Methanococcus voltae PS: one gene and its partner. The protein of the gene in region 1 binds, or shares a complex with, the protein of each later gene. Links are inferred from orthologs where the notes say so. Each region holds a gene or a part of one and is shown on either strand. Other genes may lie near its edges. The genes, in order: M2325_RS04845 and M2325_RS05755.

Region 1 (17,070 bases):
AGTACGAGAAAAGACTTATACAGCAGTATTTAAAGTATAAAGACTATAAGAAAGCTTTTTACGCATTTGCCCCACAGCTTAGAAGTTTATTTGTAAACGCTTATCAATCTTATTTATTTAATGAAATATTGAATAAAAGATATGATTACGGATATAAAACTCTTGAAGGGGACGTATTAGAAGATGGAATACCTACTGCACCACTTTGTGGGTATAAAACAGAATACTCCGGAGGCATAGCTGGAGAAATTGAGAAAGAAGTATTTGAAAAGTACAATATCGACTTTAAGAAGTTTAGAATTGAAGATTACGGTAATTTCTCAGGATTTAGACGTAAAATGATTACTCCAGTTTATAACTTTAAAATTAAAAAAATATATGAAAATGAAGAAAATGTTGAAAATTCAAATGATAATCCAATTTTGAAATTATCTTTTGAATTAGAAAAAGGAAATTATGCTACAATTGTAACTAGGGAATTTACGGGTAAATTATCCTAATTTAAGAGAATTTACCAGTTATATTCTTTATATTCTTTATATTTTTTATATTCTTTATATTTTTTATTTCATTAACTTAATAGTTTATCCATGCTATTTTAAATTGGCCATTAGTTGTCCTAACGTTAGATTTTAAATTGTTACCATTATTTTTTGAAATATCTTTATAATCACTATCTGTTGTAATATCTTCATTTAGCACTTCGTCAGAACACACTGTTACACCAATACATCCAGATAACATTAACATACAAGATAAAGAAAGAATTAAATAAAGTTTATTTTTCATAATATGCCCCTCAAGGTTAATAATATAGCTAATAATAAAATAATTTAAAATACCCGATATATATAATTTTTTACCCTAATTAATCCATACTGTACAATAAATTGTAAGAGAATAGGTCAAATAATTTAAATAAATGATGCAATAAAGAAATAACCAGGAAACTTAAAATTATGATAAACGTGATATTATGATAAAAAAACACGCGATTGAAATATTGGAAAAATCATTAACTTACGACGTTGGTTTTGGCGATTTAACCGTTGAAACGTTGATACCAAAAGATTTAAACTGTAAAGCTTTTGTAGTTGTTAAGGAAAATACCAAAATTTGTGGAATGGATTTTGTAGTTGAATTTTTGGAAAAAAATGGTATTTCTTGTAAAAAATTATATGATGAAGGAGATTATATTGATTTTTCAAATAAATCTGGAAAATCTGGAAAAAGAATTAAAATATTGGAAATTAGCGGTAACGCTCAAAAAATAATTACATTTGAAAGGACGATTTTAAATTTTATGATGCATTTATCGGGAATTGCAACAAAAACTCATCAAATCGTTTCAATTGTTAAAAAAATCAATCCAAATGTTAGAATTGCTTGCACCCGAAAAACTCTACCACTTTTATCGATAGTTGAAAAATACGCTGTTAAGGTAGGGGGCGGAGATACGCACAGATATAGACTTGATGACATGATTATGATTAAAGATAACCATATTGAAGCTTTAGGTATTGCCGAATGTATGAAAAGGGTTAAAAAAGTTAGTTTTAGTAAAAAAATTGAGGTAGAAGTTGATAATAACACTCAACTTCGAGAAGTTATAAACTATCATCCCGATATAATTATGCTCGATAATTATAACGACTTAAAAATTGAAGAAGCCCTACGTATTGTTGAAGATTGTAATAAATTATACAATTTCAAACCTATTATAGAATTAAGTGGCGGAATTACGGAAAAAAATGTTTTAAGCTATGCAAAACACCCTGTTGATGTTATTTCCATGGGTTGTTTGATACATTCTGCAAAATCTGTGGATATGGGCTTGGATTTAGAAAAAATTTAGAAAAAATTTAAAAATAATATTCTTTTTTTATTTCTTTTATTTTCATTACCAACCTTGCCATCTTGAATAACTAAAATTATCTAAAGTTAATGTTTCATTTTTATTCTCGTCTTTACTTTTACTTTTATTTTCATTTTCATCGCCATTTTTAGAACATACGCAAGTTTCATTCGTTGATATACGTCTTGATACATAAAAACCATTTATTGCATCTAAAACTATTTTTACATTACCTTTTGTCTTTGGTAAAACTAATATATCTTTTGAAGGCAATAATACAGAAGCTCGTATGTTATTTTCCCTTGCAACTTCTGTAAGATATTTATTCAATTCGAAAACTTCATTAAATAAATCTGTTGATATTTTTTCTTCAGGGTCGCAATATTTCAAACAGCAACCTTCTCTCCAATGACCGATTTTATCCCCTACTTCGTGAACACGTTGTACGTTTATATTGTAATGCTCGTGAATTGCCATAACATCATTTTGGCTTAATCTTAAGAGAGGTCTCAAAAAATAAGTATCATAACGTCTTGGGATTTTTGAAAGTTCCATTTTATGATAAAATTCTTTATCTTCAGAATTTGGGTTTTTTTCCCTTAAATCATCTAAAATTGGCCCCGAGATTTTTTCCAAGGCGGTATCACCAGTTATTATGATATCAAATCCATTTTCGTGTGCATATTCTACAGCTCTAATTTTCATTATGTCTTTACATATTCTACAGATACTTTTACCTTTTGCACCGCGAATTTTTTTAGAGAGCTTTTCGGTTATATCGGGGAATATAATCGGGACTTCATATTTTTTAGCCAACTTTTCGGCTTCGTTTTTTGAAATATCCCAGCTCCAGTTGTGGACGTAATGAATACATAATTCAACGTTTATATTTAATTCTTTACATAATGCAAGTGCAGTGGCACTATCTTTGCCCCCGCTTAACATTAAAAGAGCTTTTTTATCCAATAAATCACTATTTTCTAAATTTTTTATAATATTTGATTTTAATTCGTTTAAATCGTGTAAATTTCGTTTTTCGATAGTCCATTGTGTGAATTTTAAGTTTTTAGTGTTATTTTCATATTTTAGGGGTTTTGCAGTATTTTCCATTATAATCACGTATTTAATAATTTTAATAACTTAATAATTTAATAATTTTAATAAGTTTAATCGATAATTGTAATTTTATATATGGTCTAAATCATAGAATTTCATTATATTAATACTTAATATCATTACTTAATATTAATACACCCTATTACTACACTCGAGGATATATTCCGAAAGATTTATATAGTAGAATACTTAATGATATATTGCGAGAGATACAATAGATTAAGGAATTGCTCTATTGGTGTTCTTTTATGTGCAGAGGTGGTTGAGCTTGGTCAAAGGCGTCGGACTTGAAATCCGATGGGGCTTTGCCCCGCAAGGGTTCAAATCCCTTCCTCTGCGTTTTTTTATACAAGGTTATATTCATTAATATGAATGTAATGATTAATTACTACTTTGTAAATTGATTTTTTTAAGTGGGCTGATAGCTCAGCCTGGGAGAGTGCCGCATTGGCTATGCGGATGCCGCGGGTTCAAATCCCGCTCAGTCCATTTTTTAGAAAATATTTTAAGATATTATACCATTTTAAATCTTTTGAATTATTTTAACTTAAAATAAGTTAATATTTATATATTCATATCATTCAATATTGTTTAATTACTATTTGTATTATTTTTTGGAGAATATACTATGTTTAAACTAAAAAAAATGAATAAGAAATATCAAAATATGATTTTTGGACTTTTTATGTCAATTTTAATGGCTTTTGGTATGTCTCTTGTAATGACTGCTTCCGTTTTAGGCGTTAATGAAGCTTTATTACGTGCTTGGCCATCTAAATTTTTAATAGGTATTGTAGTGGCAATCCCGTATTCATTTATTGCAGGACCAATTGCTAAAATAATAACCTCAAAAATCGTTGAAACATCCTCACAAGATGAATAATCTTAAAAAATAAGAATGATAACTGAATTAAAAATAAAAATGATAAATAATTTATAAGTCGTATTTTACAATAAAATAAACACTTACAAGAATTTCATCTATATTATTCATATTATTCTCGTCTTCAATTTTAGCGTATAAGTCTTTTTTATCACTTGTATTGTCATTCGATAGCGTAATCGTCTTACAAACGTCAAAGCTCTTAAATAAAATGTCTACTTCTATATTTTCGGGTAATTGTTCTTTAAAACTTTTTAAAATTTCGAAAAGATTATTTACAACGTTTTTTGCTTGCTCTTTTGTAAAAAAATCTGAATCTTTTGGAATATAAGATATCTCTGTTTTTAATTTTTTATGATTTTCTAATTTCAACCAGTAATCGCCGAATTTAGTACCTTGAATAGCGTAATCCTTTAATTCAAAGCTTCTTGAGATTGTATTCTTCATAATTTCACTTTTATATTTTTTATTTTATTATGATATTTATTTTAGTTTTTTATATTTTTTATATTTTTTAGTATATTTTAGTATATTTTATCAAATTATTGGTTTTCTAAAGTTTCTTTTAAATCATTTGCTTCTTTTAACCATTCTGGAGCTATTGGTTTTTCCGATGCCACCATAGCAATTGATTTTCCGTGTAAGGTTTGTCTAACGCGCATACCCTCAGGGAATACTCTATTCATAAAATCTAGCACTTTATCGATGAATTCATCTTTCGCATCGTAAATCTTTGTGTTTAATTCGATATCTGAATCAGTTACAATCTCCAATCTAGACGGTTGGTCGAGTACAGCTATTTTTTCTAGGAGTTTTGGAGCATAAGTTTCGTCAATTATAGTTAATTTTTTTATAACTTTGTCATCTTGTTTTATCTCTTCCGATATCTCCGCAATATCCCGTAAACTAATTGCTCTAGAGGTAGACTTAGGCAATGCTCCTATTATAAAATAAGGTTCTTCCAAATTACAAATCATAGTAACTTGTAGTATAGATTTACCCAAAACTAAATCTTCAAGGTTTGTTTGGATTATTCTATCATATATTTGCTTTCCTTCCGGGTCAGTACATTCTACATTTATCTTTGACATAAATATCCCTTAATTAACTCATTATAATAATAAAATGTGTAATTTAATAATATATTATATGAGGTATCCTATTTAAAATAACTTATGAATAAATCTGATAAAAATATTTTGTTAAGAATATAATTCAGTAGTTAGATAAAATAAAAAATAAAAAATAAAAGATAAAAGATAAAAGATAAAAAAATGCTAATTTAAATTATACAAAGAAAATAAAAAATTATTGGATTAATCCACTCATTAATTTTCCAATAGATATTACATCTACACCTTTTCCTAACCCAAATTCGTATTCTACACTTCCAATTACGAGCTTTATTTCACTGTCTAAATCAAATGTTCCTGAATTTTGGATAGCGTAGCTATTAATTTTACTATATTGGAAAAACCTAAATTCTTTCTTTTTTCCAGTTAATCCCTGTGCATTCATCATTATTATCCTTGATGGAGTAAAGACCAATTCATCACGTACTCCTTTAAATGAACATAGTATTTCTTCCCCATCTAATAAAAATTCTTTAAAAAATGGATTTTCATTCCCTCGGTTGTCTTTTCCGAAAAATCCCAATTTTACAACATTTATCATATTTACCCTCAATTTATTTTTTGAATTATTAATGCAGTATTTTTAATAAAATCTGGCATTATATACTGTTAAATATACATTTTTTCTATTATTCTTATTATATAACATTTTTTATTTAAATTTAGATAGCATAATATTTAAAAAATAAGATTAGTGAAAATAGGATAGACAAAACCAATAAATTTATAAGATTTTAAAAATTAAATTTGAGTAAATTCAAGTTAAATGAAGTTTAAAAAAGAGTGCTCTCAGTATCTGTGTATTCATCATTTTCAAATTGCTATAAACTCATAATCCGATACACTATGATAGCAATATTGACTTCAGTAGAGATGACAATCATCATCGAGCATTTTTATTTTTTACGTTATTTTTTACGTTATTTTTTTATTTTTTGACGTATATTTAAGATACCTGTTATTTTATATAAAACTTAAACATTTATAATATATTTATAATATTTAAAGACATATTTTTAATTATAGCTATCATAAATAAAATAATCTAAAATAATTTATAATCTAAAATCTAAAAATAAGCTAAACTAATATTTGGTGATAATATGGATAAAATTGATATATTATTAGTTAATGACGATGGAATTCAATCAAATGGGTTATTAGAATTAAAAAATTCATTAGAAAATAATTTTGATGCAAATGTGACTGTTGTAGCTCCTTCAAATCAACAAAGCGGTATCGGAAGAGCTATAAGTTTATTTGAACCCCTTAGAATAACAAAAGTTAAGCTTCCAGACTGTACGGAAGGTTTTGCCGTTTCTGGAACGCCTACGGACTGTGTCGTTCTTGGAATATTTAAAATACTTGATAAAATACCAGATTACGTGGTATCTGGAATAAATATTGGTGAAAATTTAGGTACTGAAATCACCACTTCTGGAACTCTTGGAGCTGCTTTTGAAGGAGCTCATCACGGTGCTAAATCAATAGCTTGTTCATTGCAGGTTAAAACTGACGATATTAAATTTAATGAAGGTCATGCCCCTGTTGAGTTTAAAAATTCTGCTAAAATATTAAGCAATGTACTTAAAAAATCCATTGAATGTGACGTATTCGATAGCGGATGTGACGTTTTAAATGTAAATGTGCCACATGAAGCAGATACTAAAACGCCTTGGGAAATCACTACTCTTGCTAAAAAAATGTACACCACCCATATTGACCAAAGAAAAGACCCTAGGGGTAGGGATTACTATTGGATTGATGGTAGTCCCGTATATGATGAGGAAGAGGGTACAGACGTACACGCCGTTAGAAATAAAAATAATGTTTCAATTACGCCTCTTACTTTAGATACTACTTTGAAAAATTTAGAATTGTTTAAAAAAGAATATTCTGATAAATTAATTTAGATATTTAATTTCTTTTTTTTATTTTCTATTATTCTTATTTTGATATTCTCGTTTTTTTCTTTGAATTATCTTATAATATGGCTCATGAGGAACGTGCAAGAATTTTTTTCTGATATTTTTTATAGAATTTGAAATTCCCATAACTCGTATATTTATTGGATTTCTTTTATAATGGCCCACCATAATTAAAGAAGCTTTTACGTTGTCAACTTGCGTTCTTTCGACCCTTAAAATTCCCATTCCGTTGCTATAATCAATTAACCAGGGATTAGCAATACCACATTCTTTAAATCCACAGTAATCGATTATGGAACTTCTAATTATTCCTATGACATCGTCATTTGAAAGTTCTTCCTTGTGAAGTATTTCAAAAGCCAAATATCTCTTTTTTTCCCTTAATGTAGGGGGTAATGTCTTTAACATATTTCAACCTTTAAATTATTAAATTATACTACTAATTATATTACTAATTCTATTACTAATTACATGGGCAATATAATGCTAAGTATTTTGTCACCTAAAAACGGCGTTATGATGTAAGATAGTGCAATCGGTACCAATAAAGGTAATTCCGGAGTTGCCCAAACATATTGCGTATCTTTGTACTTTGACAAATCATAATTTTTATCGTCATTTACTGAAGGTATCAATTTAACGTCTTTTCCTTTTCCCAATACTACTTTGTTTCCTTTTTTAGCTTCTGCTACGGTTATATATTCACCAACTAACATTAAAACATATTCTTTCAATTTTTTAGGCTTTACACCGTTTGAAAGGTTTTTAAAGAACAAATATATAGGTAACACAATCATTAATATTACACCGTTGAAGAAAACCAACAATGGGAACCAGGGTATATATTCCATTGTATATAACGGTTGAAGTGAAGAATATACTGGAAATGCGTAGCTTGGAATTAATGCGCCCATTCCCATTAATATTTTACCATCTGCACCACCGATGCCTAATACAAACATTAAATAACCAATTATAAAGCATATTATAAATCCTGATATTGAAGAGATTATTGGCATAAAGTTGCCTGTTGTGAACGATAAGTATGTGGATAAAAGCAATCCTATAACTGCCATCCCTATCCAAATATAATTTTCTATCTCTCGGGATTTGATATCCTGTATAGATGCAATTAATAATCCCAAAAGTCCTATTGCGTATGCTATCAAGTTATCACTTTTTAAATTTTTAAATTTTTATAATATATTTTAATATTATTCATATTATTCATACAAATTATTGTTTTATTGTTTTATAGTTTATTTGGATTATCTAATATTTATTATTAATATATTACAAATTTGGATATATAGCAACTTTTTAGGATTATTAGCGAAAGTAATATATATAAGGATAAATATTTTACATTCGAATGTATTTATTGGTGCACATTATTAAATTTTTTTTAAAAAATTAGAATTAAAATTATAATCCTAATATTAGATTTCTAAATTATATTAATAAATATTAATAATAATGGCAAACCTCAAAACCCCCAAATATTAAATATTAAATATATTCACACAATCAATATAAACTATTAAATAGTTTAAACGTATATTCAAATATATGAATAAACATAATAGTTTTATAAGTAATTAATTATAAAATTTTTATATTAATTCGTATGGGCAAACATGAAATAAAATACTATAGATATGAAAAATATGTAGCATAATCCATAAAAATATCCATAACAACTTATTAAAGTATATCAATCTCACAAAATATCAACTACTAAGTATAATTTAAAAAGGTGATAATTTGAAATATACTCCTAATGATTTAATATCCCACTACATTTATTTGATACATTTGGAATTAAACATTTTAAACAACAGTTTATTAAAAGATTGCGAAATTACATCTTCACAATTTAGAGTATTATCTTGCTTATGGGTAAAAGACGGTTTAACACAGTCTGAAATACACGAATACTTGGGCATAAAACCATCTTCAATTTCAGGATTAATCGACTGTCTTGAGAAAAAAGGTTTCCTCAAAAGAGTTGTTGATAAAGAAGATGCAAGGATAAATAGAATTTACTTGACTGAAAAAAGTTCTGAATTCAAAGAATGCTGTTGGGAAAAAGCTATCGGATTAAACAACGATATTTTAGAAGGCTTTGACGAACAAGAAAAAGAAGAAGTTAAAAAAATACTTGTGAAATTATATGATAACGTTCACAAAAGATTACTTAATCACGACAAGTAATAAAACAAATTAAAAAAAATAAAATATAATAGACTAAAATAGACTAAAATATAAATAAAAACTATTTTCTATTTTTTTAAATAAATTAAAATATTATTTATTTAAAATTTACATATTTAAAATAAATTTATAAATTTAAAATTAAAGTAATGATTTTTCGATACCATTTTCTGTAATCATAACTGTTGCACAAGTTACAGGATTCTCGAAATATTCGTGTTCCATTATGTTTTTAGAGATTTCTTCAGCGGTTTTTAAATCTACTGCTATTTTTTGGTGACTTGTTATCTTACAAGCTTCATAAACACTTAAATAATAAGCGTTGCCCTCTTCCAAATCTACTTTTTTAATCCTAATATCATCTTTTGCTACATAAGCCATGTAAGCTTCTTCTTTGTTCAAAACTACGGATATTCTTGGCGTATTATAATCGTCTTTTTCATAATCCATTCCTATCATAGATAATGAAAGTGCGTCTCTTATTGGTAAGCCTAATTTAATTTTATCTGCGATAATATCAGTTTGCGAACCATTTGTAGCTACGATTGTATCCATATCGTTTTTTTCATCGTTTACTATTTTAACACAATTATAAGTAATATAAGTATTTTTAAATATTTCTTCCAAATCTTTAGGGATTATTGCTATTGTATTTTCATCCATTTCCTTTGAAACTCTGTTTGGGAAACTTCTGCTTGATACTCTGTAAGTTACAAAAGGATTACCCTCTTCTGTTTTGCCCAGTATTAAAAATCTTCCAAGATACATTATAAATCACCAATTAAATAAATAATTTCTTTTTATATTATCCTATTATTTTTTATGTTAGTATTTTATTTTATAATTTTATAATTTATTATATTATTTTATTATTATTTATTATAGTTATTGCACCTATTGTACAGTAATCTACACAAGCGTGACATTCTATACACTTCTCGGTATCAATTGTAGCATTACCAAGTGCAGTTATTGCTTCCTGCTCACAAAATGGAACACAAGCGCCACAACCCACGCAATTATCTCCAATTTCTAAAGAAAAATCTTTATTGGTATTTTTATTTTCATCTTCAATTATATTTCCAAATTTATCATCTGCTGTTGACATAATTTACCCTATTAATTTTAAAAAAAATGCAAATTTGATTTATTTTTATTTATTTTTATTTATTTTAATTTAATTCGACTTGATTAATAAATAATTATTATACATAATTACTAATGTACATTAATATATACTATGTGTTATTTTATAAATATTATTTATAATTATTATCTATACACTTATTATCATATGGCGATATTATGAATGAAATTATGAAAGAAATAGTTGAAAAAAATAAATTTAAAATCAATGGCGAGACATTTATAATACTTGGGATTAATAATGCAACTATTAATAATGACATATTTCAATTAAACAAGAAATTTGAATTTCAAATGCTAAATGCGGATTGCATAGCTACTATTAGCCATATTAAACAAGGTATAGTACAAGCTATGACTAAAAAAAATATTTCAAATAATTTTTGGGTAGAGATATTAGTGAGAGCTTCTGCTACTCGTCAAATATCGACAGCTATTAAATTATTAGGAGCAAAATCCGGAAATGTATGCCTTATTTGTAAAGATGAAAAAGTTGCGGAAGTTATTATCGATAAAATTGGCGGAAACGTTCAAAAAGATGTTGTAGAATTTTTAAACGTATCAGATGATTTTAACAATGAAAAGTTCAAAAACATAGTTAGTATATACGATTTAAAAAACGTTTACACAGTTGAAAACTTGATTAAAAGAGTTATTGAAGAAATAGCTATTGTAGAGTGTAAAGTTTAAAATACTAAATGAAATTTTAAATTTAAATATCTTAAAATATGGTAAATATTTATATATCACTATACAAATTTAGATATATTTATTATATTTTAATTATGTGTTAATCTTAGAAATTAACTGAGGGACATTATGATTATTTTTAAAAAAATTGATGATTTAAATGAAGAAGAAATTCAAAAAATAATGGACAGAAATAAGACTAATATGGACAATATATTGCCAATAGTCGGCGATATCCTCAAAAATGTTAGGGAAAATAAAGATTCTGCATTGAAAGAATATACAAAAAAGTTTGACGGTGTCGATATCGAAAACTTTAGGGTTACTAAAGAAGAAATTGAGACTGCGTATGAAAATGTAGATTCTAAAGTCGTATGTAGCTTAGAACAAGCTCACGAAAATATCTACGAGTTCCACAAAGCTCAACTTGATAATTTAAAAGAATGGGCATTGGAAAAAGATGGAATTAGTACTGGACAAATCATAAGACCTATTGAAAAAGCGGGTTGCTACGTTCCAGGTGGGAAAGCTTTCTATCCATCATCTGTCTTAATGACCACAATTCCTGCAAAGGTTGCAGGCGTTAAAGAAGTCGTTGTAACATCCCCTCCAAATGGAACCAAGGGTAATTATGCAACCTTAGTGGCTTCTGATATTTGTAAGGTAGATAGCATCTTTAAACTAGGGGGTGCTCAAGCAATTGCAAGTTTAGCATATGGTACTGAAAGCATTCCTAAAGTTGATATTATCGTAGGTCCGGGTAACATATTTGTTACAACCGCTAAAAAATTAGTTTACGGAGAAGTAGCAATTGATTTCCCAGCGGGGCCATCAGAAGTCTTAATAATTTGCGATGAGGAAACAAATGTGGATTATGTGGCTCTTGACTTCTTAGCACAGGCTGAACACGACCCTAATGCATCTTGTGTGATTACAACTACTTCAGAAGATAAAGCGGTTGAAATTAAGAACCGAATAATTGAAACTGCACAGAATGCTAAGAGAAAGGAAATAATAGTAAAAGCTTTGGAAAATTCCGCAATAGTTTACGGTAGTTTAGACCAATGTATAGACTTATCAAACGAATATGCTCCAGAGCACCTTGAAATAATGACCAAAAACCCAAGAGAAGTTTTAAAATACATTAATAATGCAGGAAGCATATTTTTGGGTCACTACGCACCAGTACCGGTTGGTGATTATGCAAGCGGTACAAATCACGTTTTACCAACGTCAGGATGTGCAAAAATGTACTCAGGACTTAGCGTAGAAACATTTATTAAAAAGCCTACAGTTCAGGAATTAACTAGAGATGGCTTAAAAAGTATTGCAGATGTTGTAACCACCATTGCAGAAGCAGAAGGTTTATATAACCACGCTGAAGCAATTAAAGGTAGGTTAAAATAGATGTAAAAATAAAATATATGCTAATCTATAAATAATATCGTAAATAGATAGGATATCAAATAATAATACTAATAATACTAATAACACCAATAATACCAACAATATGGTGCAAATATAATATTATTTGATATTATTATTTTTTTAAAATATGGGATTATTTAAAATATATTAAATACGATTTTAAATACCTTTAAATATTTACATTAAGAATTTAAAAAATTTAAAAAAAATTTAAAAATAAAAATAAAGAATTTACGATTTACAAAAAAGTGAAAACATGTTAGGATTTGAACAAATTATACTAGGTATAGTCCAGGGATTTACAGAATTTTTACCCGTTTCAAGCTCTGGACACTTGGCAATTATCTCCAAATTGTTGTCAATTGAACCACAGATAAGTTATTTTGCAGCTTTGCATTTTGCTACTTTTTTGGCAGTTTTTATGTTCGTTAAAGAGGACGTAATAGAAATTACCAAAGGATTAGTTAAAAAAGATAAATCCTCTATGGATTTAAGTTTTAAATTGATTATATCAACCATACCAGCCGTTATCGTAGGATTATTGTTAAAAAACTTTTTTACGTCATTTTACGGTTCTTTAAAATTTATCGGTTTATTCTTAGCTATTACTGGTATTATGATGATTATGTCGGATAAAATAAACCATGGAACTAAATCCATGTATGATATAAGCCATAAAGACGCTTTATTGGTCGGAATCACTCAAGCATTTGCAATATTACCTGGAATTTCACGTAGTGGTTCTACCCTATTTACTTCAGTATATAGGGGAATGAAAAAAGAGGACGCATTTAAATACTCATTTATAATGAGTTTACCAGTTACAGCAGGTGCTGGAGTTCTTGAATTAAGCGACGTAGCATTAACTTTTGAGTCAATTGTTGGATTAGTGTTCGCCACACTTTCGGGATTAATTGCCTTATCAATTGTTAAAAAATTAATAATAAACAATAAATTAAAAATATTTGGGTATTATTGTATTATAATGTCAATTTTGGTAATAATGTTCCTATAATAACGGCATTATCAATATTATTGCTAGTATTATCAATATTAGTAACAATATTGTTGATATTATTAGCGATATTATTACCCATTTTACTTTTTTTCTTCTTCTTTTTCGTATATTACTTCAATGCTAGTACTATTTTTTAAATTATATGTAATATTAGAGTCTTTAAACATATTAATGTCATCCTTATCTGATTTTTTAATATCCTGACTTTCTTGACTATCAACATCTTTATTCCCTTTTTCAACCGTATCACTTAATTTCCCCATCTTTTTCATATCACCTTTTAAAGTTTCTGTCTCTTCGTCGTAATTATATAGTTTATCGTCTTTAGAACCTTTTTTTCCAAACTCACTTGTCTTATATCTCTTCCATATCAATAATATAACTATTAAAAGTAGCAATAGAATAAATAACAAATAAATTTCTTTTTCATAAACCCCTAAACTTCCTAACGATGATATACTATTTGAAGTCCCGCCCGATACTTCAGTGGCTTTTAAAATTATCGGATATCCAAAAGCTGTTTGAAAATTTATTAAAAAAATGCCTGTAGCAATTATTTCAGTTAATTTGCTCAATGGCAACACCCCCTCAACATTTGTTATATAAGTATTATCCTATTCAATTATTGAGTTATTGATTTACTTATTTGTTAATTTGTTAATTTGTTAATTTAAAAATACAAATTTATAATTACATAGTTATATATTTTTATGAATTTTATGATTTTTATAACTTAATATTTAGAGTTAGATTTTTAAAAATTCAAACAAAAAAAGTATTATATTTATTGAGTTTATTCTATTTTCTATTGATTTATTTATTATTTATTACTTATTATTTAGCCCTATTTTAAGCTTAAATCCAACATAACTCTGTGATAACCTAATTCTTTTAACTTTGTATCAATTTCTTCAAATATATTGGTTTTTAAAAATTTCTGTGCATCTTTGTTGCTTACTTCAATTATTGCAATGTCTTTTAAAGTTCTAACTCTAAAATAACCCGTAATATCCAATAGATTCATTATAAAATCTTCTGCAAGTTCTGACATTTGCATTTTTTCTTTGGTTATTGGCGTATCCAAGACTCTTGTAGCTATGCAAGTTTCTTTTTTTGGAATATCTAATCCCAGATAGTATGAAAATTCTTTTACATCATCTTTTGTTATTTTATTATCTGCTAAGGGTGAAACAACCCCATACTCACGATAAGCATCTAAACCAGGTCTATCTTCTACAAGGTCCTCGTAAATAGTACCATCAACGATAATATCATATTCCAATTGGTCTTTTATTTCAGTTAAAATTTTTGCCATTATCTTTTTACATTCGTAACATCTATTTTCTACGCAAGCGTTTTCATCCAATTGATTAACATCGATAACAACGTGTTTTAAATTCATTAGTTTTGCCTTTTTTTCAGCGTATTTCAAAGCACTTTTTGAAAAAAATCCATTATCAATAGTTACTGCAACACATTCGTCTCCATTTTGAGCTAATTTTGCTACTAAAGTACTATCTATCCCGCCAGAGTAAGAAACAATTACTTTTTTACCCCTAAAAAAATTTTTTATATCTTTAAATTTTTCTTTATCCATATTTTCGCCTAAATTATTAAAAATATTTAAAATAATGCCATATCATTTTGAATATATTATATAATCTGTTTTATATTCTCAAATATTGCATTAATCCAAATATTGCATATATTTCGATTTTTAAATAAATTAATTGTATTTTTTAATTCTATCTTTAAATATATTTTTAAGTATATCTTTAATTATTGAACTAATTCATAATTATAGGAGTTTTCATACATCTCTTGTGAAAAACTACGGCTCATTTCTGAACCTATACCTTTACCAACGTAATAAAAAGCTTCTTTTGAGCTAAATCCAAATAATGTGTCGGCTCTAGTATCTTCTTTTGAATAGGTCTTAATCGATACATCGTTAGGTGATAAGTTTGTACGTTTTGCCAATACTTTAACTGCTTGGTCGAAATCTCCATTCTCGTCAACTAAACCGAGCTTTAAAGCATCTCTACCATCGTAAATTTTACCTTGTGCAAGATTATTGGCTTGTTCATAGGTCATATTCCTATCTTCTGCTACTTGCGATACAAATTCCACGTATGAATTATTAACCATTCTTTGCAACATTGCATGTTCTTCTTCAGTCATTGGACGATATGGTGACGCAATATCTTTGTATTTACCGCCTTTGATAATTGTAGAGTTTACGCCTATTTTTTCCATTAATCCATAGTAATGTAAGATATCCATTCTTACCCCAATACTACCGACGATCGCTTCTTTTTCGGATATGATATACCCTGTTGATGAAGCGGCACTATAAGCTGCAGATGCGCCCATAGCTTCAATGTATGCTATTGTAGGTTTAGTTTTTGATACTTCTTTTATTTTTTTAGCTAATTTAGTACTTGCTATGCTACTACCGCCAGGTGAGTTTATTTTTATGATTATACCTTTGATATCAGGGTTTTTTTCAGCTTCGTCCAACCAATCAATGTAATCATAAACATCTGGAGGATATTCTGTGAATAAATCATCTTGAGGCGTGTCTAAATACAAAGCACCGTTAAAATCAATTAATGCAATGTTTGCGTGTTCTTCTTCAGCCCCTAATAAATTTACGAAGTATAATGAACTTGTTAATAATATTGCAATTACGATGATTACAATGAATAAATACACTAAACTTTTAGAATTCTTATTTTTAGTTTTAGTTTTAGATTCATGTTTATCGATAGATTTATTTGTATTTTTATCGTTATCGTTATTATTCGTATTATTGGTATTTGCAATTATATTATTGTTGTTATTATCTTTTGGTTCATCGTTCAATTCATTTTGATTATTTTCGGAATCAGGTTTTGATTCATCTTCGAACTTCATAATGTACCTCTTTATGTTGTATGTGTAAATTTGTTTTAATCATATAAATTAAGGTTTTGCATATATTCTTAAATATATCCACAATATCTATTATCCTAATCAAAATATAAATAAGTATGATAAAAAAATGCTAAATTAAAGTATAAAATGGATAAAATAATAAGAAAAAATAAGAAAAAATAACAAATTCCCTATAAATAGCAATTTAAACTAAATTTTAAGATAATTACATTTCACGATATACTCTTGGTTTTGGTTCGTAAATTTCGGAATTATCGATTAGTTCTTCTAAAATTCCATCTAACTCCTCTTCAGAGATTTCTGCCAAATCTAAAATATCGTAGTAACCTATTTCATTATTATTTTTTATAATATCTAAAACGTTATCTTTAGCATCTAATTCTCCAAAAAGTTCTTCCAAAGCTTCGTTTTCCATATCTTCAAATCCATCACCTGATGAACCGCTGGAACCGGAAAACTCGCCTTCTTGGTACTCATCTCTATTGTATGTTTGATTACCTTCGTCATTCACGTATTTTCTAGTTTCTTCGATTTCTTTTTCCCTAAGTTGAGTCCATTTTTCGGCATTTTCGGATTTATTACTGAGAACTTCCAAAGAAACGTATCTTTCTTCATTATATATCCCGATTCTTCCGATTATATCCACCAAATCGCCTTCTTGGAATTTGTTTTCGGAAGTATTTTCAAAATCCTTTACAACAACGTCGTTTACTTGGAATGTT
Region 2 (16,968 bases), on another replicon or contig:
TAATTTCATTGCTACACTCGCAGGAGGACTATTTGCCATATTTGTAGCAGTTAAGGTAATTTAAAGGGAAATACGTTAGGAAATGATAATAATTTATTTTTAATCCTTTAATTTATTATATTTAATTTTTAAACTATTATTTTCAATTTAAATTTATTATTGTAACTTTTTAATCAAACTTTCAGATAATTTTTTAGAAATTGCCATTAGAGCTAAGATGGGTGGTTTTCCAATACTCTCAGGCAATATGGAAGCGTCACATACATACAAATTTTTTATATTTGATTCAAAATTATTATTTACTACTTTGCCAAGTTTACAAGTGCCTGATGGATGGGAACCTCTTGGTATGGTAGAATATATTTTATTAATACCTAAATCTCTTAATATAGGGGTTGCAGTAGCCATTGCCTCCATAAATATCTGAACATCTTTTTCAGACATTGGTTTAGATATTGAATTTTCGAGTATTGAGCCATTTTCACTATCTTTTATTTTTATCATAAAACCAAATATGTCTGATTTTCTGATTTTCATACTGTTTTCACTTTCTTCCATTATTCTATTATATAATAGCTCGGAATAGTGGCTACTTAAGATGTAATCACCATAGTCTTTGTAAATTGCCATTGGAACTTCTTTATTGATGTTACTATCAATTAAAACGCCTCCAACAGTTACAAAACTATCAATAAATAAATTTTTTCCCAAGTCTTCACTATTTATATTTTCTTTGGCATATAACTTTGATAATATCCGAGGGCTGTTAACTCCACCCGCACAAAGTACTATGTTTTTGGCAAATATACTAAAATTATTATTATTATTATTATTATTATTAGTATTATTATTAGTATTATTATTGGACTCATTTTCCAAAATAACTTCGAATTTATAATTATCTTGTTCTTTTAAGGATATATCGATTACTTTTGAATTCAAAATAATTTCAGATTCTTTAAAATCCTCATTGGTTATATCCAAAAATTCGTAAAAATATGCTCTTGCCTCACAGCCTTTATGAGCACAAAGTCCACAATTTATACATTTATCAAAGTTTACTAATTTAGGAGTTTGTTTAAATCCTTTATTTATCAACTCGACTTCGTAACGTGATAAGCATTCTTCAGGAACTACGGATATATTAAGTTCTTTTTTAAGCTCTTCGTACTCTTTTTCTAGATTTAAACCTTTAATATTAACTTCCAAAGCGTTTCCTACAAAATAAGAACCTGCCCCCCCAATACCCTTAGCGTATATAGTTTCTATATTATTTCCTTCTTTTTCAATTACATATTCGGGTTTTAAACCACCCATTTCTACAATACCTATTTTTAAATCATTTTTATTATGTTTATTACTTTTTAATTGTTTTTTGAGTTCTTTATATACTGAACTTCCCGATACGCCAGCGCCTATAATTAAAACGTCGTATCTAGGCGGTATATCATATTTGGTTGTGTCACAAGTTTTACAAATCATATTATTCCCTTTTAAATTTGCCATAGTGTCCCTTTTTTATTTTTTAGATTATTCTTTGTTTTTAAATACCTATTTCCGAATGGATAATTTATTTTGATATTGCATAATTTTAAATAGGTAATTTTATAATAAACTTATCAATGTTTTTGAAATTAATAGCAATGTTATATAATATATTATATGTTAAATCCTATAATATTATTTTTATTTAATTTGGAGTAATATATTTTCAGTGGAAATTAATTTAATACTAAAACGATATTGCATAAAATGATATCTTATATAAAATAAGATTAAAAAATAATGGTGATACTATGATTATAATTCCAGGTTCAAAATCTCAAAAATTAGCAAAAAATGTTTCTGAACTATTGGGCTGGCAGTTATCAAGAACTGAAGCAAAAAGCTTCCCCGATGGCGAAAAATATGTAAGAATTCACAGCGATGTGGAAAATGAAGACGCAATTATAATTCAAACACAAAATACTCAGGAAGCAATTATAGAATCTATTTTATTATGCCAAGCTTTAAAAGAAGAAAAAGCTAAGAGTATAACTTTAGTTGTTCCTTATTTGGCATACGCAAGACAAGATAAAAAGTTCAACAAGGGCGAACCTGTCAGCATAATTGCTTTTGCTAAGATTTACTCACAATTCTGTGATAGAATAGTTACAATTAACCCCCATGAAACACATATTGAGCAATTCTTTGAAATACCATTTATATATGGAAATGCAGTTCCTAAAATAGCAGAATCAGTTAAAGAAGAGTTAAACAACCCTGTTGTATTATCCCCTGATAAAGGAGCTATAGAATTAGCAAAAGAGGCTTCAAAAATAATAGGTTGCGAATACGATTATTTAGAAAAAGTTAGGTACTCCCCAACAGAAGTAAACATTGCACCTAAAAACTTAGACGTAAACGGTAGGGACGTATTAATTGTGGATGATATTATATCTACTGGCGGTACAATGGCTACAGCAATAAGTATGTTAAAACAACAAGGTGCAAATAAAGTAATTGCTTCATGCGTACACCCAGTATTAATCAATGATGCTTTAAACAAATTATACAACGGTGGTGCAAATAAAGTAATAGGAACAGACTCTTACGCATCAGAAGTTAGCTTTGTAAGCGTAGATACTATTATAGTAGATGTTTTAAAAGATTTATTCTTAAAATAAACTCATTAAGATATGCAAAATAAATAAATAAATAAATAAATAAATAAATAAGAAACTGAAAATTAATATATTTTTAATATTATATTAATATACTTTTAATATATTTTTAAATATTATTTTCAGATTCTTCAATTACTTCAGACTTTGATTTTAATTTTACAAGAATATAATTCTTGATTAATGATTTAGAGATATATGCAATATCTTTTAATACATAATTATCTATTTTTAAATTTTCAATTCTTTCGTGCGACCTATCGTAATCCAATTTTATTCTTAAACCATCTAATTGAGTTACAATTGGCATGGGTGCGAATATACCGTGAACATCTGCTATATTTTTTTCTATTTCATCTTTTAAAACCACTGGAGGTATTATAGGGGGGTCGTATGATAATTCAAGCCTTTTTTCACCGATTTTCTCGGTGATATTTTCTATCATATTATCTAGCGCCTTAATTTCAGAGCCTCTTCTTAAACGTTGGCTACGCCTACCTAAATTTCCAATGTAGGTTTTACCAACTTCAATTTGTTCAGGGCCTCCAGTGACAATTACTGGAATATCTACATCAAATAGATGGGTTTTATCTTCAATACAGCTTTTAAAATTACCCATCACGTATATGGCAAGGTCATGTTCCTCAATAAGCCTTTTTTCCTTTTCCTTGATTTGACTTATTGATTTTCCCGCACCGTGCGATAATCCTATCATATTAGGCTTAGCTCCAAATTTACGGACGTATTCTGAAACGTCACAAGCTATATGGGGCAAATGATGACGTGACAAACTTGGTGCCACCACTGCAATTTCTATTCCTGCTAATGGAGTCTCTACAACCTTACCTTTGTAATTTTTTGAAAGGTTTTTGAATTCCGCTATTTCATCTTCTGGAAATGCGACAGTCATGAAAACATCCAATTGCATAACGTGCTCTTGGATTATAAATCCACCCACGTCTTCAATCCATTCTTTTAGCTCATTGTGTTTGTAAACTCCGCCTTCATACCTAACTATTTGATACATATAATCACCATACTGTAATTATCATAAATTATACTAGTACTTTTAATTAACATATTGCATTTTGTATTATATTTTATTTGTTAATCCATACTATAAAACAATTTATAATTATATTTGTAATTTATAATATATATCAAATTACATTCAAATATAAAGGGTATAATTATATCTATAGTCGTTTATTAAAGTAATGTTTTAATGTTGACTAAAATAATTTATATATCTAAAATAATAATCTTTATGAGATACAAAATACATGTAAAATAACGACAAGTAATTTTAACATTTAAATTATAATTAGAAAATAATAAAATAAATATAAAAATCTTGTTATTTTATATACTATTTGGTGATAATTTGGAGAATATAAAAAATAATAATAATAATAATTTAGACAGTAATGGTAAAATAAACGTTGTTGGACACGCTGCAATTGATTATATTTTTGATTTAGATAAATTCCCGGAATTAAATACATCAGTGCAAATTCCTAGTGCTAAAAAATACTATGGAGGTGCTGCAAGTAACGTGGCAGCACAAATATCTAATATGGGCATAAATTCATCATTGATATCTTGCGTAGGTACTGATTTCATCACATCTGGATACGAAGAGTATTTAAAAGACTTGGGGGTCTCTTTAGACTTTGTATACACATCCACAGAAGAAGAAACACCAAAAGCTTGGATATTTACCGACCCAGACGCTAATCAAATTACATACTTTTTATGGGGGGCTGCGAAACATTACAAAGAGATAATTGTACCAGATTTTGACGGGGATATCGTACACTTATCGACAGGAGACCCAGAATATAACATAAAATGCGCTAAAAAAGCTAAAGAATTAAACAAATTGGTTTCTTTTGACCCAGGTCAGGATTTAACATTGTATAGTGCTGAAAATTTAGAGGAAATAATTAACTATGTAGATTTCCTATTTATGAATCATCACGAATATAGAAGAATAATGGAAACAATAAATAAAACACCGGAAGGTATGAAAAATAAATTAAATTACTTGATTGTAACCTACAACAAAGATGGTAGCCATATATACCATGAAGGGGAAGAAATAAAAGTTCCTGCAATTATGGTTGAAGCTATGGACCCTACAGGTGCAGGAGACAGCTATAGAGCGGGCTTTTTATCTGCTTACTTAAAAGGATATTCTTTGGAAAGTTGCGGTTATGTCGGAGCCTGTGTAGCATCCTATGTGGTTGAAAAAGTAGGTTGCCAAACAAATTTGCCTAAATGGGATAAAATTACAGATAGATTGTCTGAAAAATTAAATTATACGTTAAAAGAGTTATAAAATTAAATAAAATATTTAATTTCTATTTTTTATTTAATATTTTAATATTTAGTTATTTTTTAATAATTTAATAATTTCTTCAAGTAACTCATCTAAGTTAATCCTCCCGATTACGTCGGTTACTGGTAAATTTAATTTTTTAGATATATCTCGTAAAATCAAAGATATTTCTTCGTCACTTTCAGAATCGAATAATTTTTTCGAATTTACAGTGACTCCAATTACTTTTTTACCAGTTAATAACTCTGTGGCTAATATGTGCTTAGTTATATCCTCTAAATCTAGCAAATCAGAAGCTAATAATATATAATCCGGATTAGAGCCTAAAAGAAGAGCAATACTTATTACACTTCCACCCCTTCCAGTTCCAACTTCCAAAGGGTTTGCAAAAATACCCGTTTGTCCAGAAACTATCATTAAATCATTTTCCGTTAAGTTATTTTCCATCTCTATTTTTTTCATAACTCCTAATATGGTGGGTGCCACATGACATATTGGTATTGGTTGGGGTATAACCATTTCGTCTGCACCGCATATCATAGATTGAGGTTCGGTACCTAAAACACCCAAATTAATTCCTTTGTTTGTTAATTCATTTTTTAAAGTCATGCATGCTGTAAATTTACCGGATTGCCTACCTGTGCCCACTATTGTAAGGACTTTAGGTTTTATACCATCTAAACCTTTATATGCGTAATCTTCAACTTTTTTATAAATTTCAGGGTCTGAAATATCCCTTACAGATACGTTGTGATTTTTTGCTAGTGCAAGCAAACTTTCGTTATTTTCGATTCTTTGCAATCTTGCCATGTTTAATATTTTCTTTCCTTTTTTAATCTCATTTGATATTGTTTTTTCCCAAATAAGTAATTCCTCGTCATCCAATATCTCTTTATTCCAAATAAAACAAGTGTAATCCTTTTTAGTATTACTATCATCAATATTATTTATATTGATGCTATTGTTCGTGTTATTATCAGTATTTTTAGTATCTATGTCCTTTGTAATGTCATTAAAATCATTAAATTCTATATCAATTATATTTACAAATCCAAATAATTTTATTCCATCTGCCACTTTGTTATTGTGTGATAATTTTACTTGCTCATTTTTCATAATTATCCTTCTTATGATATCAAAGATATATTTATTTTATACGTATTTTACGATAAAATATAGTTTTTTATAGTTTTTTATAGTTTTTGGTTAGGTATTACCTTTTATTTTTATAGTTAGTAATTATTTAGTAATTATTGTTACTTTATTTTTCAATTAAATATCAAGTTATTATTTTATCATATATCTAAAGTTTTCAATTAAATACTTTTTCATAGTCGACTACAATACCCCTAATAAATTATATTTTAAAAATATTAATTTTTAAGAGCTTATTTATATATTTGAGACTTTTTAAGCGTTTTATAAAACAATGGTATATAAAGTTTTCTATTTAATAACAATAGTCTCATATATAAATTTGAATTTTAATATAATCATGAATGTTATTTTAATATGAAGTCGTATTTAATTATTAGATAATAATTAAGCAAAAATATAATAATTATTAATAGTTGTGTAATAATTATTTACTAATTACCTAGTGATATACGCAAATAAGTATATTTAAAATCTTTATAATAGTAATATAGTAGTAATATACTTACATAAAATTGAAATAAACAAGTAAATTCAAGTTAGGGTAATAAATATCTAGATATTTATTATAATACTAAAAATAGGGATAATATGGAGCAATTAAATAGCACTATTGAAGAAATAATGATTAAAAATGTAGTATCTGCAAAAACCAGCGAATCTGTTGTTGACGCATTTGAAAATATGCTTAAAAACAAAGTAAGTTGCTTACCTATAGTAAACGACGATAAGGTTTTAATGGGCATTATAACGACCACAGATGTAGGCTACAACTTAATAAAAGATGTCTACACCTTAGAAACTACTCTTGAAGAAGTAATGACAAAAGATGTAATATCTGTTAAACCTTCTGAAACAATTAAACAAGCTTTGCAAAAAATGGATATAAACGGAACTGCTTCAGAAATTATAAACCAGCTTCCTGTAGTTGACGATGATGGAAAATTGATTGGTATAATTTCCGATGGGGATATAATTAGATATATTTCAAAATTAATATAATCTATAATCTAAGTTCAAATTATAAATTATAGTTTAATCTAATATATTTTTAATTATATTATTTTTTTTTAAATTATATCTTCTAAGAGATAGATATATTTTTATTATCTTGATTAAAAATTATTTTTAACATAAGGTTTATTGAGTATTATTAACCAAAATACCAATTATATCTCAATAAATATATAATATGTATAACAAATAATATATCGAAATATAAATATATGAATAATAAAAAATTACATTTATAATTATAAATAATGATATTAATAAAATATAAATTGAATATAACATATTGATAAATTAAATTAAATTAAATTAAATATAAAATATAATGTTACTTAATGTTTTTACAAAACTGATGTGGTGATATTGTATATAAATAAATAATATACATCAAATCATATTGTGAGGAGATATTGTGAGTGCAAGAGAACAATGGGGCTCTAATTTGGGTTTCATAATCGCAGCAATTGGTTCTGCGGTTGGTTTAGGAAACATATGGCGGTTTCCATACATGGCTTATGAAAATGGTGGAGGGGCTTTCCTTATACCTTATATAATTGGTTTATTTATTGTTGGTGTTACAGTTTTAGCTTTAGAGTTCGTTATAGGACATTCTACAAAGGGTTCCGCACCCCTTGCTTGGAAAAGATTAAACGGTAAATTCGAATGGTTAGGTTGGCTTTCCGTATTTACTGCATTTATAATCACTACCTACTATATGGCAATCCTTGGTTGGGGTATTGCATACTTATACCAGCTTTTATTCATAGGAATACCTGCAGATATCGGAGGATTCTTCTTCAATGATATATTACAAATCTCAAGTGGGCCTGGTGAAATAGGTACATTCCCATTATTATCGTTAATATCAGTTGTTCTTGCGTGGGTTGTAACTTATGTTATTATCAATTCAGGGGTTAAAAAAGGTTTGGAAAGAGCAAACAAGGTATTTATGCCCATACTATTCCTTATGACTGTTGCATTAGTTATAAGAGGGTTTACCTTACCGGGTGGTATCGATGGTATCTTACTCTACGTAACTCCAGATTTTTCAAAGATAACTAACTTAAAAATTTGGGTTGACGCATTCTGTCAGATATTCTTCTCCTTAAGTTTAGGATTTGGTATTATGATAGCATACTCAAGTTACTTACCTGAAAAAACTGACTTGACAAAAAGTTCACTTATTGTAGCTTTGTCAAATTCATTCTACTCATTAATTGTAGGTCTTGCGGTATTTGGAACATTGGGATACATGGCATTCCAACAGAACATACCAATAACTGAAGTTGTTCAACAATCCATTACTTTGGCATTTGTTACATTCCCTACGGCAATTTCATTAATGCCTTTCGGAAGAGAATTTGGTATTATATTCTTCTTAAGCTTCGTTATTGCAGGTATCTCATCAGCATTATCCTTAATGGAGTCATTCTCGTCTGCAATTATCGATAAATTCCAAATCAGCAGGAAAAAGACTTCGTTTATTGTTACAATATTAGGTATTCTAGGGAGTTTAATATTCGTAACTCAGTCTGGTTTATACTGGTTAGATATAGTAGATAACTTCATTTCAAACGTAACATTACCATTAGTTGGTATATTAGAAGCTATTGCGGCAATATGGTTATTTAAAGGTGAAAAACTTGTTGAATACATCGATAGATTGTCCCCTATTAAAATGGGTTCATTATGGAAAGTATTCGCAGGTATAATTACACCAGTGTCATTATTGGTGTTCTTAGGATTCCATACGTACAGTTTAATTACAACAGGTTACGGCGGATATGAAAGCATATTTGTAGCATTAGGTGCTGCAGTTATTCCTGCTATGCTCTTAGGTTCAATCATCTTTACATCAATACCTTGGAAAGAAAAAATTCAAGACTGGGACAGCTTTAACTACAATAGATTTAAAGAAATTGCAAAAGAAGTATTAAAAAAGGAAGAAAAAATATAAATAAGCTAAAAATATAAAATTATAACTAAATAATATATTATACCACATTAATTTTATAATATATTTTTTTAAATACCTTTAATTTTTCTACTTTTCTATTTTTCTATTTTTCTATTTTTTAATTTTTAATAGTTATCATACTACCTAAATTCAATTAGATAAATAAATATAGTATAATATATAGAAATATTTTCAATAACTCTGTTATTAGCCCTTATTGCTAATAAATACAATATTTTGGTATTTTTAGAATATTAATGAATTTTGGTGATATTATATGTATTTTAATAAATTATCTACGATAGAAAGAGTATACAACATAGGCTTGGAACATGATTCAATAGAATATTTATTTACTTATATAAACAAATTTATATTGGAAAGTGAAAGCGATTTAATAAAATTGTACGACTTAAAAATATTAAATAAGCTTAGTGTAAGTCAAATAATGTCTTCTAGGGTCGTTACAGTTAATGAAAATGATTCTGTAGATTTTTTGAATAGCGTAATACGGAAGCATAAACATTTGGGCTATCCGGTCGTAGATTCTGACAAAGAACTTGTTGGAATTGTTACATTCAATGACCTTGAAAAGAAATCAGTACCTGGTAAAACAAAAATAAAAGACATAATGACTAAATCCAAGAATTTAGTAACCATAAGATGCGATGAATCTGCATTAGCTGCTCAAAAATTAATGATAAAAAGTAAAGTTGGTAGATTAATAGTTTTAGATGAAGAAAACAATATATTGGGCATTATAAGTAAAACGGATATCTTAAAAACCAATGAAATATATAGTAAAAAAACTACCAAAATAAAAGATTGTAAACATATTACAAACCTTTATTTCTACGATACAGATGTTAAAAAGCTTGAAAGACTTAAGGATAATATAATAGTACTTATGAGCGCTAGAGGATACATAATTTCTGAAAAAGAAGATTATGTAGAAGTAAAATCAAGAGATTGGGACGCATTTGCTAAATTAGTTAAAAATAATAACGGGGAATTATCCCATATATCTATTGACACCAAATTGTTGGATATTATGAGTATTAAAGTTATTAAAGAAATGATGAAAACGATTGAAAAAGAAAAGTTTGAAGAAATCGTAATTACTGACCACGTAACTATGGTAAATGAAAAATCAGCAATACAAAGAGTTATTACAGACTTTGCATTATTTGAAGACAGTAAAAGGACTTTTGGTACAATTACCGTTCGAGTGGACATGTGATTAAAAATAAACGAAAATTACTAATGAAAATAGTAATTATATTATTTATATTAAAATATCATATATCAAAATCTTATTTTATATTTTACAATAAAATAAATTATTAAATTTTAAAGTTATTTACTGTATTTATTGCGTCCTGTAGTTTAAAATTGTTTTTGTACAATGCAGAACCTACAACAACGCCAGCTACACCTATTTTTTTGAATTCAATTAAATCTTCGATTGTAGTTACTCCGCCAGATGCTATAATCGGTATATTTAAGTTATCTACGAGTTCTTTTGTAGGTGTGATATTTATACCATTTAAAAGACCTTCAGAGTCTACATTTGTAAATAAAATACTACCAGCACCTTTTTCTTCTAAAATTTTACCCATTTGAACTGGTGTGTACTCTGTTTTTTCCTTCCATCCTTTTATAACTACTTTACCATCTTTTGCATCTAAAGCAACCATTATTTTGTCACTACCTACTTTTTTAGCAAGTTGTTCAACAAAATCTGGATTTTGAACTGCCACAGTACCGATAATAACTTTATTAATCCCCAAATCGACTAATTCTTCCACATCTTGTATGGTTCTTATGCCACCACCCATTTGAACAGGTACTTTTGACTCTTGAATTATTTTCTTAACACAGGGTAAATTTACACGCTCTCCGTCAATTGCACCATCCAAATCTACAAGGTGCAACATCTCTGCACCATTTTCTATCCACATTTTAGCTATTTCGTCAGGGTTGTCATACTCCACATGTCTCTTTGTGGGGTCTCCTTGTATTAACTGCACGCATTTGCCTTCTTTCATATCCACAGCAGGTATAATATACATCAGTTTCACCATCTAAAATTTTATCATAATTCTATTATAATTCTATTATAATTCTATTATAATTTTATACATATCAAAATACATTTTATACAATTATACTTTATTATTATTCGCTTATACAGACGTACTCTTATAAATTTTAATTACATCCATTAGTAAGATAATTATTGTATTTAATTAAAAATTATAAATATCTACCCTTTTTTTCAACTTTATCAATCATTTTTAAAGTTTTATCATAATCTTTAGAAATTTTGTAGCCTTCCAGAATATTATTCCAAATTTCGTCAAATTGTTTGTAATGTGTGCTTATTAGTGCTTTTTTCAAAACAATTAAGTCAATCGCCCTATCCTCAAAAACGTCAGTATATTTTGCTAATCCAAAATCTAACACATATAATTTAATATTTGATTCATTACATAACCCATTGTCTTGACTAACCATAAAATTAGAGGTAGTTAAATCATTGTGAATTATGTTTTCGTTGTGCATTTTAGCAATTGATTCACCGACTCTAATTAATAAATTTTTTAAATCAGGATTTAGACATTTATTATTTAATATATAATCTTTTAAAGATACACCGTCGATAAATTCCATTATTATGCTATTTTCATCTTTATTTATATCATAAACTGTAGGGGTGCAAATTCTTAAATTTTTTACATTATTTAAAAATCTTGCTTCTTTTACCGTTCTTCTTTGTCTTATAAGTATATCCAACTCATTTACACGGTAACCTTTTACTATCCTAGTCTTCTTAATAGATTTATTCCCTAAATAATCAATAATTTCAATATCTGCCTCAGCACCCTTTCCAATTAAATTTTCGGGTATTACTCGTTGAGCTTCATTTATTTTTATATTATCCTCATTATTAATCCAATTTACACCCACCATATCTGCACGGTAATTTGGCATAATTTTTGTATCTGCTAAATCAGTTCTTTTTCCATTTTTATATTGTAAAATACCTAACCAGCCTATCATAGCCCCATTATCGCCACAGTATTGTTTTTCGGGCACATAGAAGTCAACATTTTGCTCATTACACATTTTTTGTAGCATTTCTTTTAAACGGTCGTTTGCAGCAACTCCTCCAACTAACATTACTTCTGACTTATTGGTGTGTGCTAAAGCTCTCTCAGTTATTTCTGTTAACATTGCGAAAGCCGTTTCTTGTAAAGAGTAGCATACATCTTCCAAAGTATGATTCCCACTGGTATCTTTTGATTTCTTAATTGCCGCAGTTAGTAATCCAGAAAGAGATAAATCCATACCTTTTATTGTGTAGGGTAATTTTAAGTAATTTCCACGATTTTCCAAATTATCTTTTGATTTCTTTGCCATTTGTTCGATATATACGCCACCAGGATGTGGTAATCCACAACTTCTTGCAAATTGGTCTAAACAGTTTCCTATAGCTATATCGTGAGTTTCACCAATTACTCGATATTTATTACCTACGTAAGCCAAAATTTGGGTATTTCCACCGCTTACATATAATGTTAAAGGGTCTTTTGCAGGTGTTGTTAATTTTCCTATCTCTACGTGACCTACACAATGATTAACGCCGATTATAGGTTTATTTAGTGAAAGAGCCAAAGCTCTCCCCGCCGTTGCAGTCACTCTTAAACTTGGACCTAAACCAGGTCCTTGAGAAAAAGCCACTAAATCAATATCTTTTGGATTCACGTTGTTAAATGCGTCTTTTAAAAGTTTTATAAAGGTTTCCGCGTGATGGTCTGCAGCTTCACGAGGATTTATTCCTTGTAATGGCGGTTTGTAGATTATTGTATTATTGTACAGTACTTCTCCATCCTCGGTGACTATACCCACTCCTGTTTTTTCAGCAGTCCCCTCTAAGCCTAAACAGATTAATTTTTTACTTTTTCGATTCATAATTTTCAACTTCGTATCATCTAAAATATTATTCTAAAATATCATAATATTGATATGTTAATTAACTATTTAAATTAAATATTTATAATATGTAAGTAAATAAGTATGTGAATTATATCAATTTATAATTTCATAACTCAGAATAGAAAAAATCATATTTCGAGTAAATATAACAATGATATATCAATAATATTAGTATCTATTAATCAAATATTAAAAATATTAAAAATTAAAATAAAATTATAATTCAAATTCATAATGAGGGACATAATGAAAACTTTAATGATACACTCTGATTATTTAGAATATGAAGCTAAACAAAAAACTAAAATGGCTGAAGAAACTGAAAAATTAAGCGGAAAAATGGACGAATGTTTAACCGTTTTTATAGCGGTTGAAAGAGACGATGAATCCGACCCTGAAGCGGTTGTTAAAAACGTTGTTGATGAAATAAAGAAAACTGCTGAAAATTTAAAGGTTGAAAATATTGTATTATACCCATATGCTCACCTTTCAAGTAATTTGGGCTCTCCTGATGTTGCTAAAAAGATTTTAAAAGATGTTGAAGAAATTTTAGCACCTGAATACAATGTTTTAAGGTCACCATTTGGATGGTACAAGGCATTTAAAATTAGCTGTAAAGGTCACCCATTAAGTGAACTTTCGAGACAAATTAGTGCTGAAAGAACCGAAGATGCTGAAGAAAAGGAAAAATCAAAAACCACTTTCTATGTTGTAGACAAAGACTTTAATTTAATTGAAATGGATGAAAAAAGTGTTAAAACAGTTAAAGATGATGGTTTAAAAGCATTATTAAAACATGAATTAGGAATTAAAGAAAATAAAGAAGATAGAAAAAGCAAAAAGAAAAGTGAAAGCGAACCTCCTCACGTTACATACATCAAAGAAAAAGAAATTTGTGATTATGAACCAAGTTCAGATGCAGGTCACTTTAGATGGTACCCAAAAGGTAAATTAATCAGAGATTTATTATCAGACTATGTTTACGACTTAGTTGTTAAATACGGAGCTATGCCTGTTGAAACTCCTGTAATGTATGATTTAGGAAACAAAGCAATTAAAGAACATGCTGATAAATTTGGAGAAAGACAATATAGATTCAGACAAAGCAATAAAGACTTAATGTTAAGATTTGCTGCTTGCTTTGGTCAATTTATGATGAAAAAAGATATGTACTTATTACCTAAGCACTTACCTTTAAAATTGTACGAATTATCAACCTACAGCTTCAGATACGAACAAAGAGGAGAATTAGTAGGTTTAAAAAGATTGAGAGCATTCACAATGCCTGATATGCACACTGTTTGTATAGACATGGAACAAGCAAAACAAGCATTTGAAGAACAGTTCTGGATGGGCTTAAAAACTGGTGATGACTTAAAAACACCTTACTCAATCATATTTAGATTTACAAAAGACTTCTACGATGAACACAAAGATTGGTTATACAACATAATCACAGAATATAGAGCTAAATACGAAAAAGATGTAATTTTAGAAATTTTACCTGCAAGAAAACACTACTGGATTGGTAAAGTTGATATGGCTGTTGTAGATAGCTTTGGAAGACCTATTGAAAACCCTACAGTTCAAATCGATGTAGAAAGTGCAAAAAGATTTGACATTACTGTAAATGATGGCGATAAAAAAATAAACCCTATTATATTACACTGTTCACCTACAGGTAGTGTTGAGAGAGTATTATGTGGTTTATTAGAAGGAGCTTACTTAAACACTCTCGAAGACGTGCCTCCAATGTTACCTACTTGGTTAGCACCTATTCAAGTTAGAGTTATACCAGTTTCCGATAAACATCAAGAATATGCGCTTTCAGTTGCTGAAACATTAAGAGCTAATGGAATAAGGGCTGATTACGACGATAGAGAAGAAAGTATCGGTAAAAAAATCAGAAATGCGGGTAAAGACTGGTCTATGTACGTTGTAGTTATTGGTGACGAGGAAATGGAAAAAGGTAACTTAAATGTAACCGTTAGAGCTAAATCTTCAACCAAAAAACCAGTTAAAGAAGTAATGACCTTAGATGAGTTAATAACGAATATAAAATCAGAAACTGAAGATTGTCCGGTTAGGCCATTGCCATTACCTATCAAATGCTCAGTACAACCAATATTTAGATAAGAACTTAAAAATAAAAATAAAAATAATTTAATAAAATACTAAAATACTTTTTTTTCATTTTTGAGATGTTTAAAATTTAAAATAAATAATTTATTAAAAAAGATATAATTTATATTATATTATTTTATGTTATAATTCTATAGTTAAGTTAATTATGCTTTTTCGTTCCTACTTAATGCGATTATCCCATTTGCAACGGAAACAGCTACTGGAGTTCCTCCTTTTGGACCTATTGTTGAAATAGCGCTATTTTCGGAATTTCTTAATAATTCTTTAGATTCTGCAGCCTTTACAAAGCCCACCGGTGCCCCCACAACTAGAGCAGGTTTTATATTTTCTTCTTTTGTCAATCTAACAATTTCTATTAATGCTGTTGGTGCATTTCCGATTACTACAACTCCACCGTCAATTTTGTCTTTTAATAATCTCATTGCAGCTTCTGCTCTTGTTATTTGTTCTTTTTTTGCCAATTCGATTGTTTCTTCACTTTTTATATTGTTATAGATATTTTCATACCGAATTCCTGCTTCAACCATTGAAATATCTACGATTATAGGTTTTCCATTCTTTATTGCTTCGACACCGTTTTTTACTGCGTCATCTGTAAAATCCATTAATTTTGCATATTCGGGGTCAGCAGTTGCGTGAACAACTCTTTCAATTATACCCATTTGTTCTTCAGTGTAATCCTCGTATTTTGTTCCTAAAACATCTTTTATCTTTGATTTTACTATTTCTCTTGATTTTTCGGCAATATCTAATCCATTTTTGGTAATGGCTCCCATAAACATTATTTCACCAGCTGTCTAAAGTTTTTAAATTTTATAAAGTTTTATAATTTAAATTTCAAGTTTATATAATGATTGTAATATATTTTCGTATTATTTATTAAAGTTATGTTTAATTATATTATTATTTAATTTATTATAGTACTATAAAATACAATATTATAAATAGATATGGAAATTAATTTTAAGTAATTTTAAGTTGATATTTAATAATATCTTTGAAAATAAAAACAAAAAAATATGATGAAAAAAGTAAAAATTCATTTTTTTTTGAATTAGATTAAATATACACATATATTTCGTTATCTAAAACTTTTATAATTTCAGATTCCTGGTCTAATTCAGTATTAATTATTTCAATATCGGCTTTTAAACAGTCTTGTATTGCTACGCTTAATATATGTTGAACATTTTCATCTTTTGAATATAGTTTAACAGGTATTTTGTGGAATTTTGATAATCTTGCAATATCTCTTAATGCAAATCTCATTTCAGTGTACAATACCACATTGGCCATAGCTTCTTCAACATTTTTCTTAAAACCAAATAATACAGGGTATTCTTGTTGCGTTATCTCATCTTTTTTAACTTCGTGTTGAACTTCGTAGTTTGATAGTAATCTGCCAATTACTGATTGAGGCAAGCCTGCAGGGATTTTTACTTCAATAATATCAAATTCGGGGTTGTTAAATTCGTTATTTTCTTTATTTTCGCTATTTTTTGCATCCATTTTTTTCACATCATTTATTGTTAGATTGTCTAAATATTACATCATTAAAGTTAATCAAAACTATGACTTACTACGATATATATTTATTTGAAATTAATTTATACCATAATGTAAAATTAACTTATAATGCCCCTAATTTAGCCAATAACGCTGATAACTGAATTCTATCGTTTCCGCCTTCTACAATC

What was found.
Region 2: the proteins of M2325_RS04845 (region 1) and M2325_RS05755 are in contact, whole or in part, in a cryo-EM structure (PDB 9H1L), measured with the Methanococcus maripaludis proteins. The link is inferred for Methanococcus voltae PS from one-to-one orthologs. Residues at the interface, in WP_104837391.1 of Methanococcus maripaludis: Cys8, Asp10, Ala12, Gly13, Ile16, Tyr17, Arg19, Ile20, Thr23, Cys41, Gln43, Asp44, Pro46, Phe48, Asp134, Asn137, Arg138, Val139, Phe140, Pro141, Glu142, Gly143, Arg145, Glu161, Lys162; in WP_011170365.1 of Methanococcus maripaludis: Ser79, Ser81, Arg82, His83, His84, Ala112, Gly113, Lys114, Asn115, Ile116, Asn139, Phe140, Glu141, Ser142, Cys143, Gly162, Pro163, Arg178, Arg179, Ala180, Gln181.

The regions. Positions count from the first base shown.
Region 1 is NZ_JANUCQ010000002.1:348,078-365,147, forward strand. The notes cover bases 3,172-6,157. They hold M2325_RS04845 (methanogenesis marker 17 protein), read right to left. Parts: upstream 4,946-6,157; coding sequence 4,397-4,945; downstream 3,172-4,396. Other genes in these bases: M2325_RS04835 (DUF2798 domain-containing protein), read left to right, coding at 3,600-3,854; M2325_RS04840 (hypothetical protein), read right to left, coding at 3,906-4,301; M2325_RS04850 (PH domain-containing protein), read right to left, coding at 5,163-5,528; surE (5'/3'-nucleotidase SurE), read left to right, coding at 6,091-6,157. Also shown: tRNA pseudouridine(13) synthase TruD, read left to right, coding at 1-500; M2325_RS04810 (hypothetical protein), read right to left, coding at 577-789; nadC (carboxylating nicotinate-nucleotide diphosphorylase), read left to right, coding at 977-1,855; M2325_RS04820 (phosphoadenosine phosphosulfate reductase domain-containing protein), read right to left, coding at 1,901-2,965; more of surE, read left to right, coding at 6,158-6,900; M2325_RS04860 (Rpp14/Pop5 family protein), read right to left, coding at 6,919-7,323; preflagellin peptidase FlaK, read right to left, coding at 7,383-8,084; M2325_RS04870 (MarR family winged helix-turn-helix transcriptional regulator), read left to right, coding at 8,680-9,129; M2325_RS04875 (IMP cyclohydrolase), read right to left, coding at 9,271-9,897; M2325_RS04880 (DUF362 domain-containing protein), read right to left, coding at 9,986-10,237; KEOPS complex subunit Cgi121, read left to right, coding at 10,435-10,965; hisD (histidinol dehydrogenase), read left to right, coding at 11,098-12,372; M2325_RS04895 (undecaprenyl-diphosphate phosphatase), read left to right, coding at 12,650-13,408; M2325_RS04900 (hypothetical protein), read right to left, coding at 13,492-13,986; ATP-dependent sacrificial sulfur transferase LarE, read right to left, coding at 14,256-15,008; signal peptide peptidase SppA, read right to left, coding at 15,191-16,327; M2325_RS04915 (winged helix-turn-helix domain-containing protein), read right to left, coding at 16,554-17,070.
Region 2 is NZ_JANUCQ010000003.1:29,354-46,321, forward strand. Bases 1,732-4,615 are described here. They hold M2325_RS05755 (methanogenesis marker 7 protein), read right to left. Parts: upstream 3,691-4,615; coding sequence 2,773-3,690; downstream 1,732-2,772. Other genes in these bases: M2325_RS05750 (ribose-phosphate diphosphokinase), read left to right, coding at 1,797-2,666; M2325_RS05760 (carbohydrate kinase family protein), read left to right, coding at 4,048-4,615. In the rest of the region: M2325_RS05740 (TIGR00297 family protein), read left to right, coding at 1-64; M2325_RS05745 (GMC oxidoreductase), read right to left, coding at 157-1,506; more of M2325_RS05760, read left to right, coding at 4,616-5,004; M2325_RS05765 (DUF1611 domain-containing protein), read right to left, coding at 5,053-6,120; M2325_RS05770 (CBS domain-containing protein), read left to right, coding at 6,751-7,161; M2325_RS05775 (sodium-dependent transporter), read left to right, coding at 7,583-9,127; M2325_RS05780 (CBS domain-containing protein), read left to right, coding at 9,405-10,367; hisA (1-(5-phosphoribosyl)-5-[(5-phosphoribosylamino)methylideneamino]imidazole-4-carboxamide isomerase), read right to left, coding at 10,471-11,199; M2325_RS05790 (bifunctional N(6)-L-threonylcarbamoyladenine synthase/serine/threonine protein kinase), read right to left, coding at 11,384-13,102; M2325_RS05795 (threonine--tRNA ligase), read left to right, coding at 13,373-15,262; M2325_RS05800 (cobalt-precorrin-8 methylmutase), read right to left, coding at 15,415-16,053; M2325_RS05805 (hypothetical protein), read right to left, coding at 16,331-16,780; M2325_RS05810 (replication factor C small subunit), read right to left, coding at 16,902-16,968.